One region of the Proteus hauseri genome, then DNA from elsewhere that is predicted to be linked to it. Evidence: predicted binding sites of a transcription regulator. Region 1 holds the regulator's gene; each other region holds the start of a gene.
What was found. Region 1 encodes PhoB, which activates phosphate uptake and scavenging genes when phosphate is short. Its sites were predicted from a motif close to CTGTCATAAAACTGNCNNAT; they were not measured.
Positions count from the first base shown of each region.

Region 2: the regulator PhoB is predicted to act here: its motif matches at 1,520-1,539, upstream of phoA (alkaline phosphatase).
Region 3: the regulator PhoB is predicted to act here: its motif matches at 1,623-1,642, upstream of ugpB (sn-glycerol-3-phosphate ABC transporter substrate-binding protein UgpB).

Region 1 covers NZ_CP026364.1:2,260,180-2,263,471, forward strand. The annotation lists gene PH4a_RS10280 (AAA family ATPase) at 1-156, opposite strand, end outside; gene sbcD (exonuclease subunit SbcD) at 156-1,388, opposite strand; gene phoB (phosphate regulon transcriptional regulator PhoB) at 1,610-2,299, shown strand; gene phoR (phosphate regulon sensor histidine kinase PhoR) at 2,323-3,292, shown strand, end outside.
Region 2 covers NZ_CP026364.1:943,742-947,033, reverse strand. The annotation lists gene PH4a_RS04420 (alpha/beta hydrolase-fold protein) at 1-1,448, shown strand, start outside; gene phoA (alkaline phosphatase) at 1,642-3,081, shown strand.
Region 3 covers NZ_CP026364.1:2,068,723-2,072,014, reverse strand. The annotation lists gene PH4a_RS09500 (carbamate kinase family protein) at 1-411, opposite strand, end outside; gene PH4a_RS09495 (glycerophosphodiester phosphodiesterase family protein) at 855-1,580, opposite strand; gene ugpB (sn-glycerol-3-phosphate ABC transporter substrate-binding protein UgpB) at 1,758-3,062, shown strand; gene ugpA (sn-glycerol-3-phosphate ABC transporter permease UgpA) at 3,124-3,292, shown strand, end outside.

The DNA.
Region 1 (3,292 bases):
TAAACTAATCGCATCTAACAGCGTTGTTTTACCAGCACCAGTAGGGCCAGTTATCGCAAATAATCCATTACTGACAAAAGGTTCTTGGCAAAAATCGATTTTCCACTCGCCTTTTAGGGAGTTAATATTTTTAAAACGCAGACTTAAGATTTTCATTATGCTTCTTTATTATCCTCTTGTTCTGCCATCTCAACGGCTTGCTTAAATAGCGTTTTTAGTTGTTGTTTTTTTTGTGGATCATTAATTTCATATTGCGCTAAACGTCGGTCAAAAACGTCATACACCGAGAGTTCTGATAGTGTCTCTTTTTCATCTTGAGTCAGTGCATTGCGCTGTTGTTTCGCTCTTCTTAATCGAATCACATCAAAAAGTGGATTATCAGTCAGCGCTTGAATTCGGCTTTGTATATCACTGAGGTAATCTTGTGTTGCTACTTCAATATCAAGCCAAATAGTGATGTCTTGTCCTTGATGCTGGTCACTGAGTTTTTCTAACTGCGTTTCAATCTCTTTTAGTGAGCCTTTTATGGTACGCAAAAGTTGAAATTCAGGAATAGGTAATAGCGTAAGTTGAGATAGTTGGTCTTGCTCAAAATCGATAAGACAGATGCTTTTTTGTTGCCCACTTTCATCAAAGCTCAGTGGAATAGGAGCACCGCTATAACGAATATGTTCTGATTTATTCACTATTTGTGGGCGATGGATATGTCCGAGTGCAATGTAATCAAATTTAGGGAATAACGTGGCTGAAAATGCATCTAAAGTGCCAATGTAAATCTCACGGGTCGAATCACTAACACTGGCACCAACCGTTGTAAGATGACCTGTTGCGATAATTGGAATAGCTACATCTAATTGATTACGCAAGGCTAGTGCATCTTGATATTGGTTGTGGTAATAAGCCGCTATTGCATCTTTTAATGCATTTTGTTTTTGTGCGCCTGATTGTCCACTTTGGCTAGTTATCATATCTCTAGGACGCAGATAAGGAATGGCACAAAGCAGCGCTCCGGGTGTGTTGTTTTTTTGATTAAGGATAACAGGGGGTTGAGGTTCATCAAAATGCACATTGGCAATCACTGTAGTATTTAAACAGGCTAACAATGATTTCGATTCATTTAATGTTGCAACAGAATCATGATTTCCAGCTAAAATAATAAGCTGACACTGGGTGTCTTTCATTGCAACAACAAAGCGATTATAAAGCTCACGGGCATAACTAGGGGGAGAACCCGTATCAAAAATATCACCAGCAACAATAAGTGCATCAACCTGGTAATCACGTATTTGTTTTAGTAACCAATCAAGAAATTGTTGATGTTCTTGCGCTCGGCTTTTGGTAAAAAAATATTGCCCTAAATGCCAGTCTGATGTGTGAATAATCCGCATTGCTATTCCTCTTTTTAATCTAGCAAGGAGTATAGCGCACCTCGCTTTTTTAGTGAAAATACGTTGTTAGATGCTTTTTTTGCGTGATTTTTCACCTTATTTTGTATTATTTACCTTAACAACACCCTCGTATTCCAGTAATGTCATGGTTAGTCATAAATCTGTCATAAAAGTGCCTCATAATCATTACGACCCTCTATATACATAACACAGGATAGAGTATGGCAAGGCGTATTCTTGTTGTTGAAGATGAAACCGCAATTCGAGAGATGATCTGTTTTGTGCTTGAGCAAAATGGATTTCAACCCATTGAAGCAGAAGATTATGATTCTGCATTGAGTTTTCTTATCGATCCTTACCCTGATCTGGTTTTATTAGATTGGATGATCCCGGGTGGATCAGGATTACAGATAATAAAGCAAATGAAGCGGGAAAGTACTACCCGTGATATCCCTATAATTATGTTAACGGCAAAAGGTGAAGAAGAAGACAAAGTCAAAGGACTCGAAACGGGTGCTGATGATTATGTTATTAAACCTTTTTCACCTAAAGAGTTAGTCGCACGAGTCAAAGCTATTTTACGACGCTTATCACCAATGTCAGCTGAAGATCTTATTGAATTTAATGGATTAAACCTTGACCCGGTGTCACACCGAGTTACAAGCCAAGATAAGCCGATAGATATGGGGCCAACAGAATTTAAACTCCTGCACTTTTTTATGACGCATCCTGAACGTGTGTACAGTAGAGAACAACTACTAAACTATGTTTGGGGAACGAATGTTTATGTGGAAGACCGAACCGTTGATGTTCATATCCGTCGATTACGTAAAGCGATAGAACAAGATGGGCATGACAGAATGATACAAACGGTACGTGGAACGGGATATCGCTTCTCTGCCCGTTTCTGAGTCAATAAGGGAGTAACTGTCAGGTGTTAGAACGATTATCGTGGAAAGCCCTCGTATGGGGGCTGTGTCTATTTTGTTTACCTGCCTTTATATTGTCACTTTTTATTGGTCATCTTCCTTGGTTGCTGGTGGCATCGCTACTTGGCGCACTTGTGTGGCATGCTTATAATTTGTTGAAATTATCTAAATGGTTATGGCTAGATAGGTCAGTATTACCTCCAGAAGGCAAAGGAGGTTGGGAACCTATTTTTTATGGTATTCGACAAACACAACAGCGTAACCGTAAGCGTCGTCGCGAGTTAGGTGAGTTAATTAAGCGTTTTCGTAGTGGCGCAGAAAGCTTGCCTGATGCGGTTGTGATGATGACGAATGAAGGTAATATTTTCTGGTGTAATAGCTTAGCGCAACATCTTTTAGGATTTCGTTGGCCTGAAGATAATGGGCAAAATATTTTTAACTTACTGCGTTATCCTGATTTCTTGCACTATTTTACGGTCGCTGATTTTAGCCGTCCCTTAACCCTCTCGCTTAATAATGGCTCTATTGTTGAATTTAGGATCATGCCATACAGTGAAGATCAACGCTTAATGGTTGCTCGAGACGTTACTGAAAAGAACAAGTTAGAAAATGCTCGTCGTGATTTTTTCGCTAATGTGAGTCATGAATTACGAACACCTTTAACCGTTATTCAAGGTTATCTTGAAGTAATGGAAGAGGGGGCGGTAGAAAATCCTAGAGAGCATAAAGCTATTTCGACGATGCAAGAGCAAGCTAAGCGTATGGATCTTTTGGTTCAGCAGCTTTTACAGCTTTCACGCATTGAATCAGCCCCGCATATTGATTTAAATACCGTTGTTGATATTCCGGCGATTTTGTCTGTAGTACAGCAAGAAGCAAACTCACTAAGCCAAGGGCAGCATAATATTATCTTTAATATTGATAATCATTGGGCAGTTCGAGGAAACGAGGAACAATTACGCAGCGCGGTTTCTA
Region 2 (3,292 bases), 1.3 Mb from region 1:
ACTGCTTTACGTTGGATCTGACAAAAGAGCGTTATGTTGATTTAAAGGTAGAAGGTATACAACATCTGCGTTTAGTAAAACCAGATGGGACTCATATTCGCAGTCTATTAAAAGAGGTACCTGCTGATAGTCAGCAAAAAGTCCGTTTTTTATCACCACAAACTGCACAGTATCAATTAATTGCTCAAGGTGAAGCAAGTACATCGTGGCAATTCACTTTTACCACTCAGCCTTATAAGCCGTTAGAGAAAAATGCAAATATTGCAACTATTAGCCCACGTTTGCAGGTGTTAGCGCAAGATCTGAATAATAAGACACTTCAAGCATTTTGGCAGCACATTAGCCAACAAGGTGCACCATTAATAGAACCTTATGATAATGATAAAAAGTTAGTGACCTTTTTATGGCAAGGGGCTAAGTCGAATGTTTATTTATTAGGATCACCAGAGGGTAATCACGATCCACTAACACGTTTAGAGAATAGCGATATTTGGTATCGTAGCTATATCGTACCTAACGATACATTAATGCAATATAAACTGGCGCCAGATGTACCCACTATTGAAGGCTCAACCGCCTTTGAACAACGTCGTGCTATTTTAACCACAGCACAAGCAGATCCTTTAAATCCTCAAGCGTCACCTCAACAATCAGAAGATGTATATAACCATTTTTCTTTGCTCTCGTTAGATGCACAAAGAGAGTGTCAATTACCAGATATTTTGCAGCGAACCATAAAAGGGAAAACCGAGGTTTTTCGTTTTAACAGCCAAATCTTAAATAACGAGCGTGAAATAGCCCTATATCAACCTGCGCAATTAATGAAAACGCCAAGGATGTTGGTGTTGTTTGATGGACAAACTTATCGTCGAGAATACGGCATTGATAAATTTTTTGATAAACAGATCGAAGAGGGCAAACTTGCTCCTATGATGATCTTATTTGTTGATAGTATTGATAGTGATCGTCGTAGTGTTGAATTACCGCCTAATCCTGATTTTTATCGCTTTTTAGCCGACGAATTATTTGTTTGGTTGGAAAAAGAGAAAGGTATTCGAGTATCAGGTGAAGAGACGATAGTCTCAGGCTCTAGTTACGGTGGCTTAGCCTCTGCTTGGGTGGCTTTTAATCGGCCTGATCGTTTTGGCAAAGTATTAAGTATGTCTGGATCGTTTTGGTGGTCGCCAGAAAAAGAAGATCCCGAATGGTTGATCCGACAATTTGATCAAGCGGATAAAAAACCGCTTACCTTCTTTTTAGAAGCCGGTTTATTTGAATCTCGTGGCGGTTTAGGCGGCATTTTAAATAATAATCGCCATCTTAAACAAGTATTAGAAAACAAAGGATATTCTGTAAAATCGTTAGAAATGGCTAGTGGTCACGATTATATTGCTTGGTGTGAAACGCTTTATATTGGCGCAAAAGCGTTAACTGAAGGTAAATATTAATCTGGTGTATTAGAAAAATATTAAAAGCTTACTGCTGATAATTGGCCATAAGCTTTTTATTTGTCATTAACTCGTCATAAAGCTGTCATCAAAATCGCTTTTAGTTTTCATCTCATTGTCATTTAACTACCGTAAGCTTTTTCTGACTTAAACATTAACCATGTTTTTTACTTTTGAGTGCAAGGAAAAAGCTATGTCTCATCGTTACCAACGTTCTATTTTATCCGTTATTGTAACAACGCTATTGGCTGGTGCGAGTTTCTCTTCTTTTGCAGCTCCCGTTGCTGCGGATGCCATTTTGGCCCAAGATCGCGCAGCAAAAGGTAATATCACTGAATTTGGCGGTGCTCGTCGTATGACTCAGGATCAAACGGAGGCATTAAAAGCCGCGTTACATAATAATCAAGCTAAAAACGTTATCTTATTTATTGGCGATGGCATGGGTGATTCTGAAATCACCGTTGCGCGTAATTACGCCGAAGGTGCGGGTGGTTTCTTTAAAGGCATCGATGCCCTACCAATTACGGGTCAATACACACACTATGCGCTTGATAGAAAAACACAAAAACCTAATTATGTGACAGATTCTGCTGCTTCTGCAACCGCTTGGGCTTCAGGTGTAAAAACTTATAATGGTGCATTAGGGATTGATGTATTCGGTAAAGATCACCAAACCATTTTGGAATTAGCAAAAGCCAATGGAAAGGCAACAGGGAATGTTACAACATCTGAAATTCAAGATGCGACACCCGCCGCACTTTATTCTCACGTTACTGGTCGTAAATGCTACGGCCCAGTTGAAACGTTAGAAAAATGTTCAACGAATGCGCTAGAAAATGGCGGTAGAGGTTCTATCTCTGAACAGCTATTAGTTACTCGTGCCGATATCACATTAGGTGGTGGCGCTAAAAGTTTTGCTCAAACGGCTGTAGCGGGAGATTATAAAGGAAAAACGCTAGAGCAGCAGGCGATAGAACGTGGCTATCAGATTGTAAAAGATGCTAAATCTTTAGATGCGATCACTTTAGCGAATCAAGACAAACCGGTATTAGGCTTATTCCATGACGGAAATATGGCAGTAGCATGGGAAGGCCCTAAAGCAACCTATCACGGTAATCTTAATAATCCGCCTTTAGAGTGCAAACCTAATTCTAAACTTGATCCAAATGCACCCACATTGGCGCAAATGACCAAGAAAGCGATAGATGTGCTGAAAACAAATGAAAATGGATTCTTCTTACAAGTCGAAAGCGCCTCTATTGATAAGCAAGATCACAACGCTAACCCTTGTGGCCAAATCGGTGAAACGGTGGCATTGGATGAAGCGGTACAAATCGGTTTAGATTTTGCGAAGAAAAATGGTGATACATTAGTGATTGTTACCGCAGACCATGCTCACTCTAGTCAAATCATTGAAGCCGATGTGAAATCGAGTGGCTTAACACAAGCATTGATCACTAAAGATGGGGCGGTGATGGTAGTGAATTATGGTAACTCAGAGGAAGAGTCACAAGAACATACGGGTGCACAATTACGCGTAGCTGCTTATGGTCCATATGCGGCTAATGTTGTGGGATTAACTGACCAAACTGACTTGTTCTTCACTATGCGTGATGCGATGGGATTGAAATAATATCAATTTTATCTGATAAGTCTGTCTGATGTTGTAGTCGAATTGCCTTACTAAACTTGTTGTATTTTATCGCGACTTAGAGAGATACCCTCTAGTCGCGTTTTTTTATTGTTAAGTCGAAAAAGAATAAAATGATAATAAATCAATGGGTTATTATTATGCTAGTTTTGAGTATTTTCCCTTTTCTGCTATAATCATCGAGACTTACATA
Region 3 (3,292 bases), 190 kb from region 1:
TGAAAAAAAAGCACCTATTGGTTTAGTTGGAGATAAGAAATGAGCGTCTGCTTTATCAACTTCAACCTGAGTAATAATAGTAACGGCTTGCTTACCTTGTTGATGGCGTAATTTATTGGTTAATGCTTGTTGAACCAAATAACCAATACCGCCTTGTGTATCTGCAACACAGTTAGCTAATGGGGTAAGAGGTAACCCATCTTGCACATGAGCAATTTCAGCGCGACGTAAATCCAGACCAACTTGAGGGCCATTGCCATGGGTTAGAACAATATTATAGCCATCAGCAATCATATCACTGATATGCGTAGCTACTTCTTGTACGGCTTGTTCTTGGTGAGCGATAGACTGGCTAGCATTGTCTTTGATAATACTGTTGCCTCCGATGGCAACAACCACGAGTTCTTTCATGTTCAGCTCTCAACAATATCATTTTGTTATATAGGTAGAGATTTATCATCTCTACCATCGGAGGTTAGGTAAATTAGGCAGTTGCGTCAGTTTGCCGTTTTTTCCTGTTATTACACATTAACGAAATAAACTTTATCTGCTGTGAACCTAAAGTTAATGATTCACACAAATAAGAGTTATGCCTTCATTTCGCGCAAGGATAATAACAGAGAATATTGAGAAAACATCTATTACTCACCTTTAACCATTTTTAGCTGGCTATTATTAAGTGTTTTTTAAATAGAAAATAGAAGATATATGAGGATAGAAAATTGGGCGATGAAACAAAAAACTAAAGGCACAATAATAAAATATCTTGCGCCTTAAACTTTTAAACTAGACTTTATACTACGTTTAAAATCACACAACCTACAACCGCGCTCAAGTTTATGTCTAAAACCTTTTTATTTATCGGCTTGATAAACATCTGGCATATCAGTAATTAGCATATCGACACCCCACTGTTCAAAGTGTGCAACCTCTTTAGGATCATTCGGCGTGTAGCAATAGATCTCATAACCTGATTGTTTCAGCATTTGTGCTTGTTGCTGGGTTAAAAATTGATAATTACAATGCACACTAAACGCATCGATTAACTTTAATGTCGATAATGCATCAGCCTTATCAGGAATTTCATCCCATAATTGGCCTCGGCGAATAGATGGCAAATATCTTTTCATTACCACTAACGCATGGGTATCAAAAGATGAAAAAAGAATTTGATTATCAGGAATATCTGCACTTTTTATCATATCGGATACGGCTAAACACAAACGTTCAATATCATCGTCAGGCCATGTTTTTAACTCAATATTAAGCTTAGTGCCTGAACGCTTAATCAATTGCAGTCCTTGTCTTAATGACGGTATTTTCTCGCCTTGATAAAGCGAACTAAACCAACTACCTGCATCAAGTCGATGTAAATCATCTAACGTATGAAAACGAACAGCACCTCGCCCGTTAGTGCAGCGGTTTACGGTTTTGTCATGAATAAGCACTGGCACATAATCTGCAGTTAATTGCACATCGGTTTCAATCCATTCACAACCAAAATCGATTGCCATTTTAAAAGCAGCTAATGTGTTTTCGGGTGCTTTTCCAGAAAAACCTCGGTGAGCAGCTATTTTCATTTCTATCTCCTTTTTTATTCACATCACCATCATGACAACCATTTGTGACAGTAATTTGACAACTACACCATCAATATATCTTCATTTAATTGTCACCATTTTGTCATAAATAACACTTAGGGTAATTCCAACAAATAAGATTAAACCTTTAACTTTCGATTAAAAAGGAAATACTGCATGTCGATAAAATCACTGACGGGTCTTGCTGTTGTGATGGCGCTATTTACCTCTCCAACCTATGCAAAAACAGAAATTGAGTGGTGGCATGCAATGGGAGGAGCTTTAGGTCAGAAGGTGAATCAAATCGCCAATGATTTTAATGCTAGCCAATCCGATTATGTTATTAAACCCGTGTATAAAGGCACTTATGCGGAGACGATGACTAGTGCTGTTGCTTCATTTCGCGCTAAAAATCAGCCCGCAATAGTACAAGTTTTTGAAGTCGGTACTGCAAGTATGATGGGCGCTAAAAAAGCCATTTTCCCGGTTTATCAATTGATGGAAAAAACCAAAGAACCCTTTGATCCTAATAGTTATTTATCTACCGTTACCGGCTATTACACTACCAGTGATGGCAAAATGATGTCGCTACCATTTAATAGTTCTACACCTGTACTTTATTACAATAAAACGCTCTTTAAAAAAGCAGGAATTGAACAGCCCCCTGCAACCTGGAAAGAGATGGAAGAAATTTCTAAAAAACTACTCGATTCGGGTGTGAAATGCGGCTTTACCACCACATGGCAATCATGGACGCAAATAGAAAACTTTGGTGCTCGCAATAACTTACCTATTGCCACTAAAAACAATGGGTTTGATGGTACCGATACAACATTTCTTTTTAATACAACCCCTTTTGTTAATCATATCCAACAAATGGCGGATTGGTCCAAATCTGGCATATTCAAATATGGTGGCCGTCAATCTGACGCAATGCCACTATTTTATACTCAAGAGTGCGCGATGGTGATGGAGTCATCCGCAGGTTTTGCTGGAATCAAAGAGAATATGAAAGGTGTCGATATCGGCGTTAGCCAATTACCTTATGACGACAAGTTAGTACAAAAACCCGCTAATACCATTATTGGTGGTGCATCTTTATGGGTAATGTCTGGTCGTCCAGATGCAGAATATAACGGTGTAGCCAAGTTTTTCACTTATCTTTCTAGCCCCAAAGTACAAGCTGATTGGCATCAAGCAACGGGTTATTTACCTGTCACTAAAGCCGCTTATGCGCTAACTCAGCAGCAAGGTTTTTATCAACAAAATCCGGGTACTGAAACGGCGATATTGCAAATGACCGCTTCAGAATCAACTGAAAATTCTAAGGGATTACGCTTTGGTAACTTCCTACAAACACGTGAAATTGTCGATGAAGAATTAGAGAAAGTATGGTCAGGAAAACAGAACGCACAAACTGCATTAGATAACGCAGTGACACGTGGAAATGAGCAATTACGCCGTTTTGAACGTACTCAGTAGTAATCTATCTTTAAGCGAGTCTTTTAGGCTCGCTTATTTTTTAAGATTTATTGGATAACATATGGCTTCTCAATCTATCCACTTCAAACAAAAATGGTTACCTGCTGCGCTTATTTTCCCTCAGCTAGCAATCACCTTAATCTTTTTTATTTGGCCTGCTGGACAAGCACTTTTTCAATCATTTCAATTAGAAGATGCATTTGGTCTTAGTCGAGAATTTGTTGGATTTG